2 regions of the Cytobacillus sp. FSL M8-0252 genome follow, and region 1 is predicted to be linked to the other one. Evidence: predicted binding sites of a transcription regulator. Region 1 holds the regulator's gene; the other holds the start of a gene.

What was found. Region 1 encodes LexA, which represses DNA repair genes until DNA is damaged. Its sites were predicted from a motif close to CGAACATATGTTCG; they were not measured.
Region 2: the regulator LexA is predicted to act here: its motif matches at 1,421-1,434, upstream of MKX83_RS15705 (Y-family DNA polymerase).

What each region holds. Positions count from the first base shown of each region.
Region 1 covers NZ_JBBOWZ010000001.1:2,153,641-2,157,072, forward strand. The annotation lists gene MKX83_RS11035 (hypothetical protein) at 322-507, shown strand; gene MKX83_RS11040 (DUF4257 domain-containing protein) at 1,232-1,516, opposite strand; gene lexA (transcriptional repressor LexA) at 1,713-2,360, opposite strand; gene yneA (cell division suppressor protein YneA) at 2,492-2,824, shown strand; gene MKX83_RS11055 (YneB family resolvase-like protein) at 2,839-3,432, shown strand, end outside.
Region 2 covers NZ_JBBOWZ010000001.1:3,121,567-3,124,998, reverse strand. The annotation lists gene MKX83_RS15710 (NADH-dependent flavin oxidoreductase) at 1-1,032, shown strand, start outside; gene MKX83_RS15705 (Y-family DNA polymerase) at 1,501-2,760, shown strand; gene MKX83_RS15700 (YolD-like family protein) at 2,784-3,113, shown strand; gene MKX83_RS15695 (LysR family transcriptional regulator) at 3,131-3,432, opposite strand, start outside.

The sequences.
Region 1 (3,432 bases):
CATAACGGCTGCTTCTTTATTTTAGTTAGGATAGGATAGCAAATTAAAAGATAGAAACAAAGAGAAAATAAATGGTCTTTTAACAGGGGGATATAGCCCGTACACCTCCAATACCCTCGACATATAGTATTAACATAATGATAGAAAGGAGGAAGAGATATGGGATATAATAATTGTTTTTTTGGAAGAAGACCAAGATATTCAGACTCATATGGATATGACAACAACAATCACGGTTGTGGTAATTACAGCAAAGACGACAATAAGGATTGTGGCTGCGATGAGTTCTTTAAGAACGTTTCCCGTGGTGAGGATGTGAGAGTGTTTCTTAAAGGTGGCGGCCATGTGTTCGGGGAGTTTATCGATATTCGCGGTAATTTAGTCTTCCTAGCTAAAGCAGACTGTGATCGTCACGATGATCGTCACGATCATTGTTGTTGTGACAAGAAAGCTCGTGTAAGAATTACTACGATCTGTTGTGATGATATTGTTGCAGTTGAAGTATAAGGAACTTAGGAACCCCGTAAGTTGAGAGTGCTTTTACTGTGTTTTAATGGAAGCTTATATATGGGAAAATAACTATTGCTGAAACTAAAAGGCATCTTCAAATACCGTTTTAACGGCTGCTTCAGACTGTAGATAAACTCCTTAAATGAGTTTGTCTACAGATTTATTTATTAATAATAGGAAGAAAAAATATAAGTAATGATGCGGATAGTCGAAATCAATGAGAAATAGTTATTTTAAGCGATTTAGTACTTGTGGGTTATTGGGTATGTAAAATCAAGGGGGGCAATTGATTCATTTATGAACTGAATTTAAGGTGTATGTATGATGAAGTAGGTCGTTCAAGTTACCAATCAATTGAATAATTGGCATTTAATCATCCTAGCTATTTGTTTTCATGAAAAATGCTTTAATATTTATTTACCCATAAAACATCATGTCAAGTAGTAGGTATCAAATTTAAAAACATTAGCTCGTATTGAATGGATGAACAGTACTTCAGGAGAGTGGTTCTATGGGCTGTGTAAGACATACATATTACAATTTAAGAAGCAACACAAAACGTTAAACGAAAATGTGTTATGTCCCTTCCATAAAGGTGAAATAGAACTGTTTAAGCGGGTATTTCTAGCGCTAGAATAGTAGGTAAAAAGCGAAGTTGTCTAAATAAAATTTGTTCTTGTTATATACAACAAAAAACCGTTCATAAGAACGGAATAAAATTTTATTCTTGATCTTTTACTTTTAGGGTATCTAATAATTTTAAGATACCCTCACCTCCCATACCAGATACGAGAGAGATGATGAAAACAGCAGTGGGGGAATCCGGTGTTGTTGTCACAATGACAAATACGGCCGCCAGTCCTCCTAGTAAGATGTCTTCTAAGAACCCTAAATAAATGAATTTTTTCGTCATCCGTGGCTTGACTAGTTTGCCTAATCTCTGCAAATGTCCTGCAACACCGACAATTCCACCAATCAACGCAGCGAAGAGAATGTTCATTAACATTTTTCCTTCACACTCCTAAAGCCGAGATTTTTTTGCGACCTTAGGTTGATTCTTGGTGTAAATTTCATTATAATATATTTTTGTCTCGATGTAATGATTCTATTTTACTGAATTTTTTAAATTTTATAATTGTATGAGTAACATATAAAGATAATTGCAAACTATTAAAAAGGAGTGTCAATAATGACACTCTTTTTTAATGTATTTGACGATAAACACCAATAACTTTGCCTAAAATAGATACATTGTGCAAGATAATCGGCTCCATAGTAGGGTTTTCTGGTTGCAAGCGGATAAAGTTCTTCTCTTTAAAGAATCGCTTAACGGTGGCCTCATCATCTTCTGTCATAGCAACCACGATTTCTCCATTATTTGCTGTTTGTTGCTGCTTGACTATGACATAATCACCATCTAATATGCCAGCTTCAATCATACTTTCTCCCATAATTTCAAGCATGAAGATATTTTCATCACTCGGAGCCATTCTTTCAGGTAAAGGGAAATATTCCTCAACATTCTCAATCGCAGTAATGGGGTGACCAGCAGTAACCTTACCGATAATAGGTACGTTCACCGTTTGCACTTTAGGTATTGGGTTGCTCTCTTCTAGATTTAATACCTCAATGGCACGGGGTTTTGTCGGATCTCGACGAATAAGACCTTTACTCTCTAGTCTGGCTAGATGGCCATGTACGGTTGAACTTGAAGCAAGTCCAACAGCTTCACCTATTTCCCTAACGGAAGGTGGATAACCTTTTTGTTTTACTTCATCTTTTATAAAATTCAATATATCTTGCTGCCTCTTAGATAATTTCACGCTATCACGCACCTTCGTCAATTTCATTAAGATTATTATACCATCAGTAGTAAATAGATACAAACATAAGTTCGAATTTTCTTATTGACAGAAACAAATGTTCGCATTATACTAAAATTATTAAATCGAACATATATTCTATTCAGGGGTGGCAATTAATGATAAAACAATTGTGGAATTCTTATAGTTATGCTATTATTCTTATCGCTTTTAGTTTCGGTATGGTTTTCTTATTATTTTTGAACACTGGTAATGCAAATCAGGAGGAATATGTAAAAGTTGAAGTAAAACAAGGAGATTCTTTATGGAAAATAGCGGAGGAGTTTAAAGATGCCCATAATATGTCTTCTAAAGACTTTGTTGCTTGGGTAGAAGAATTTAATCATATACATTTAGGTAAAATACATCCTGGTGATACGGTATATCTTCCCATTACAAATGGTGAAATAATATCTGAAACAAATTTAGCTAGTGTGATATTAGAAGACTAAAGGAATGAAAGAGAATGAATGTAATTATATATTGCAGGGTGAGTACGACGAAGGATACACAGGAAACGTCTCTTGCTAGACAAGAAGAAGAACTTTTACATTTAGCGAGAATGAAGGATATGAATGTAGTTGAAGTCATACGTGAGAAAGCAAGTGGCTATGATTTAGAAAGAATTGGTGTGTTGCAATTATTGGAGTTACTTAAACAAAATCAAGCAGAGGCTGTTCTTATTCAAGATGAAACCAGGATTGGAAGAGGAAATGCTAAAATTGCCATCTTACATTGTATACTTAAAGAAAATGGGAAGATTTATACAATTGCCCATAATGGAGAATTGCAACTTTCAGATTCTGATTCTATGGTATTACAAATTGTTAGCATGGTTGAAGAGTATCAAAGAAAACTACATAATGTAAAAATAAAAAGAGGGATGCAAAAAGCTGTTCAAAAAGGCTTTCGACCTGAAAAAAATTTAAAAAACCAAGGAAATATAAACGGAAGAGAACGAATAGAGGTACCAATAGAAGAAATAGTAAAATTGAGACAAAATAACCTTACTTTTGCAGAAATTGCTGCAACGTTAAGAGGCTTTGGTTATAAAATATCT
Region 2 (3,432 bases), 970 kb from region 1:
ATGACACATTATTCTTCTAATGAAGATGGCTCTATTTCGGAAGAAGAATTAGTCTTTATTAAGGCCCGTGCAAAGGATTTAGGTACAGTTATTACTGCTTGCGCCAATGTAACACCAAATGGTAAAGCTTTTCCTGGTCAACCGGCTATTTACGATGACCAATTTATTCCTGGTTTAAAAAAACTAGCCGAGACAGTTCAACAAGAAGGGGCAAAAGCGGTGATACAAATTCATCACGGCGGCATTTCATGTCCCTCTGAACTTGTTCCCGATGGTGATGTTGTATCTGCATCAAATATCGATCGTGATAACCAAAAGGCTCGTGCCCTATCGACAGGGGAAATTGAAGAAATTATCGAAGCTTTTGGAGAAGCAACGAGAAGAGCAATTGAAGCAGGTTTTGATGGAGTAGAAATTCATGGTGCAAACGGGTATTTAGTACAGCAGTTTTATTCCCCTTATACGAATAACCGTACGGATGAATGGGGTGGATCCGTAGAAAATCGGATGAAGTTTCCATTGGCTGTTGCGGAAGCTTGCCAAAAAGCGATTGATAAGCATGCAAAGAGACCATTTATTTTCGGTTATCGCTTCTCACCTGAAGAGCCGTCGACACCTGGTTTAACAATGACTGAAACCTTTCAACTAGTGGATGCCTTATCAAATCTTCCATTCGATTATTTGCACATTTCCCTTATGCATGCACTATCTACTCCTCACCGCGGGGCGGATACAGAGCGCACAAGAATTGAGCTGGTGAATGAAGTAATTAACGGACGCGTTCCGTTGATGGCCGTTGGAAAAGTGAATTCACCTGATGATGCATTAGCTGTTAGAGAACGAAATATCCCGCTTATTGCTATAGGTAGAGAATTGCTCATTTCACCAAGATGGGCTGCATATATTCAAGAAGATCGTCTTGAGAAAATAGAATATGCCCTGAATTTAAAAGAAAGAGATAAATATGACATTCCGAACGGATTATGGGAAGTGATCCTAGCTGCAGAAGGTTGGGTCCCATTTACTCGCTAGGAATCTTTAGAAAACAGGAACATGAACAATTTGTTCATGTTTTTTTTGTGTCTTATTTTGGTTACAAAAGAGATTTGCTCGTACAAACCGCCAAAGAAGCGGAGCAACACTGATTTTTTCGACTATCCATTAAACATTCCAGTTAAATAACAGGCATGTCAAATAAAAGAGGAAAAGCTGGGACTTTTTTTGATTATAGATTTAGGTAAAATATCATAATATGTCGAATATTTATACATAGAATAATGGAAGGAGCAGCCTTCTGCTGTACAAGAGTTTGTTTTACCCATAGTCCATCTCATCTAATGATAGAGCTATTCTTATTTAATCCCAGCTTTTGTCTAGGCAGTCGAATATAAGAAATTCGTCGTAAAATTTCCATTGAAAGAGAACGTATATTCGGTTAATATTATGGGTATAAATAAACGGAACATAAGTTCTTATTTTATAGTGAGAAGAGGCAATCTAATGGTTGATTATAGTGTAATGCCAAAACAACAAATTTTATGTATAGATATGAAGAGCTTCTATGCCAGTTGTTCAGCTGTTATACGGGGATTAGATCCAATGGAATGCTATCTTGTAGTGGCGGGAAATCATGATCGTAAAGGTAGTGTCATTCTTGCTGCTTCACCGAGAATGAAGAAAGAATTTGGCATAAAAACAGGGTCGCGGCTATTTGAAGTACCCAATGACCCGCGCATTATTATTGAAGAGCCAAAGATGGCTACGTATTTACGTGTCTCTATGGAAATTACACGTGTATTTCATCGCTATGTACCAAAAGAGGCTGTGCACACTTATAGTGTCGATGAAAGTTTTATTCGTATTGACGGAACAGAACATATATGGGGTGACGCCTATACGATTGCCCAAAAGATAAAAGATGATATCGAAAGGGAATTTCAACTACCTTCATCTGTTGGAATTGGTCCTAATATGTTAATGGCAAAGCTTTGTCTTGATTTAGAAGCAAAGAAGGCTGGTATTGCTGAGTGGACTTATGAGCAGATAGAAGAAAAGCTTTGGCCGATTTCTCCATTAAGTCAAATGTGGGGTATAGGCAGTAGAATGGAGAAAAATTTGAACAGTATGGGCATTTTCACGGTTGGTCAGCTTGCCCATTTTAATCTAACTACACTAGAAAAAAAGTTTGGTATTATGGGCAATCAGCTATATTATCACGCATGGGGAATAGATTTGTCAGAAATCGGTGCTCCGATTTTACAAGGTCAAATTAGCTTTGGGAAAAGTCAAATCTTGCTTCGAGATTATACTGATAGAGAAGAAATCAAGCATGTTGTTTTAGAGATGTGTGAGGAGGTTGCAAGAAGGGCGCGCACACATCGTAAGGCTGGAAGAACCGTTCATTTTGGGCTTGGATATAGCAAGGATGAGTTTGGTGGTGGATTTTATCGTTCTCGGACAATGGAGGAGCCGACAAATGTAACAATGACCATTTATCATGTTTGTTTAGCTTTATTAGATGAACATTATAACGGCAAAACGGTTCGGAAGATTACTATTTCTCTTGGACAAATAACCGATGATCACGAGTATCAGCTTAGTTTATTTGATCAAAACGGCTTTAACAAGCGCAAGCTCGGCTATACCGTCGATCGCATTCGTGCCCGCTTCGGATCTGCTTCCTTATTGCGAGCGGTTTCTTATACCGATGCAGGTACAGCGAGACATAGAGCAACACTTGTCGGTGGCCATAAAAAATAGTAATGAGAAAGAAGGAATAAGTGATGCTTCGTGATCGTGGGAATAAGAAATGGGTTTCAATGATGCTACCGGAACATGTCAAGCTTTTAAGAGAGTATGATGAAAGTCACCATAAACAAACTAAACCTCAGTTAGATGAACAACAATATGAACAGTTCGATGAGGTGATTAGCGAGGCCATGGCGTTTCATACTTTGTTAACATTTACCTTGTTCCGTCGAGGAGAACAAGTGACTATTTCCGGTCGCATTCATTATGTAGATACATTCAAACAATCGCTTCGAGTAGTAAAGGAGGATGACAGTATTGATATCATTTTCCTACCAGAAATCATTCATATAGAAGAAAGTTAAGTTAACTATACCCCGTATCAATCGCCAACACTCTGATCGTCAAAATAAGTAAGAGCGATGTGTTTGAAAAAACGCACCGTAAATTGATGGAGATCAGTCGCAGCCTGAGAGAAATAACGTCCTTTATGCCAGGCGAGTCCAATATTACGTCGACAACGAGGAGCAGTGATCGGGAGTTGCACTGTTTTCGGTAAATTCTCTTGCAATAATGATAACTGTGGTGTAAAAGAAATCCCTAAACCGAGCTCAATCAATCGTAAAATAGCCCCTGCTTCTTCAAGTTCAAGCGGAGTATGGGGAGTGAAGCCTGCTTCAGAGC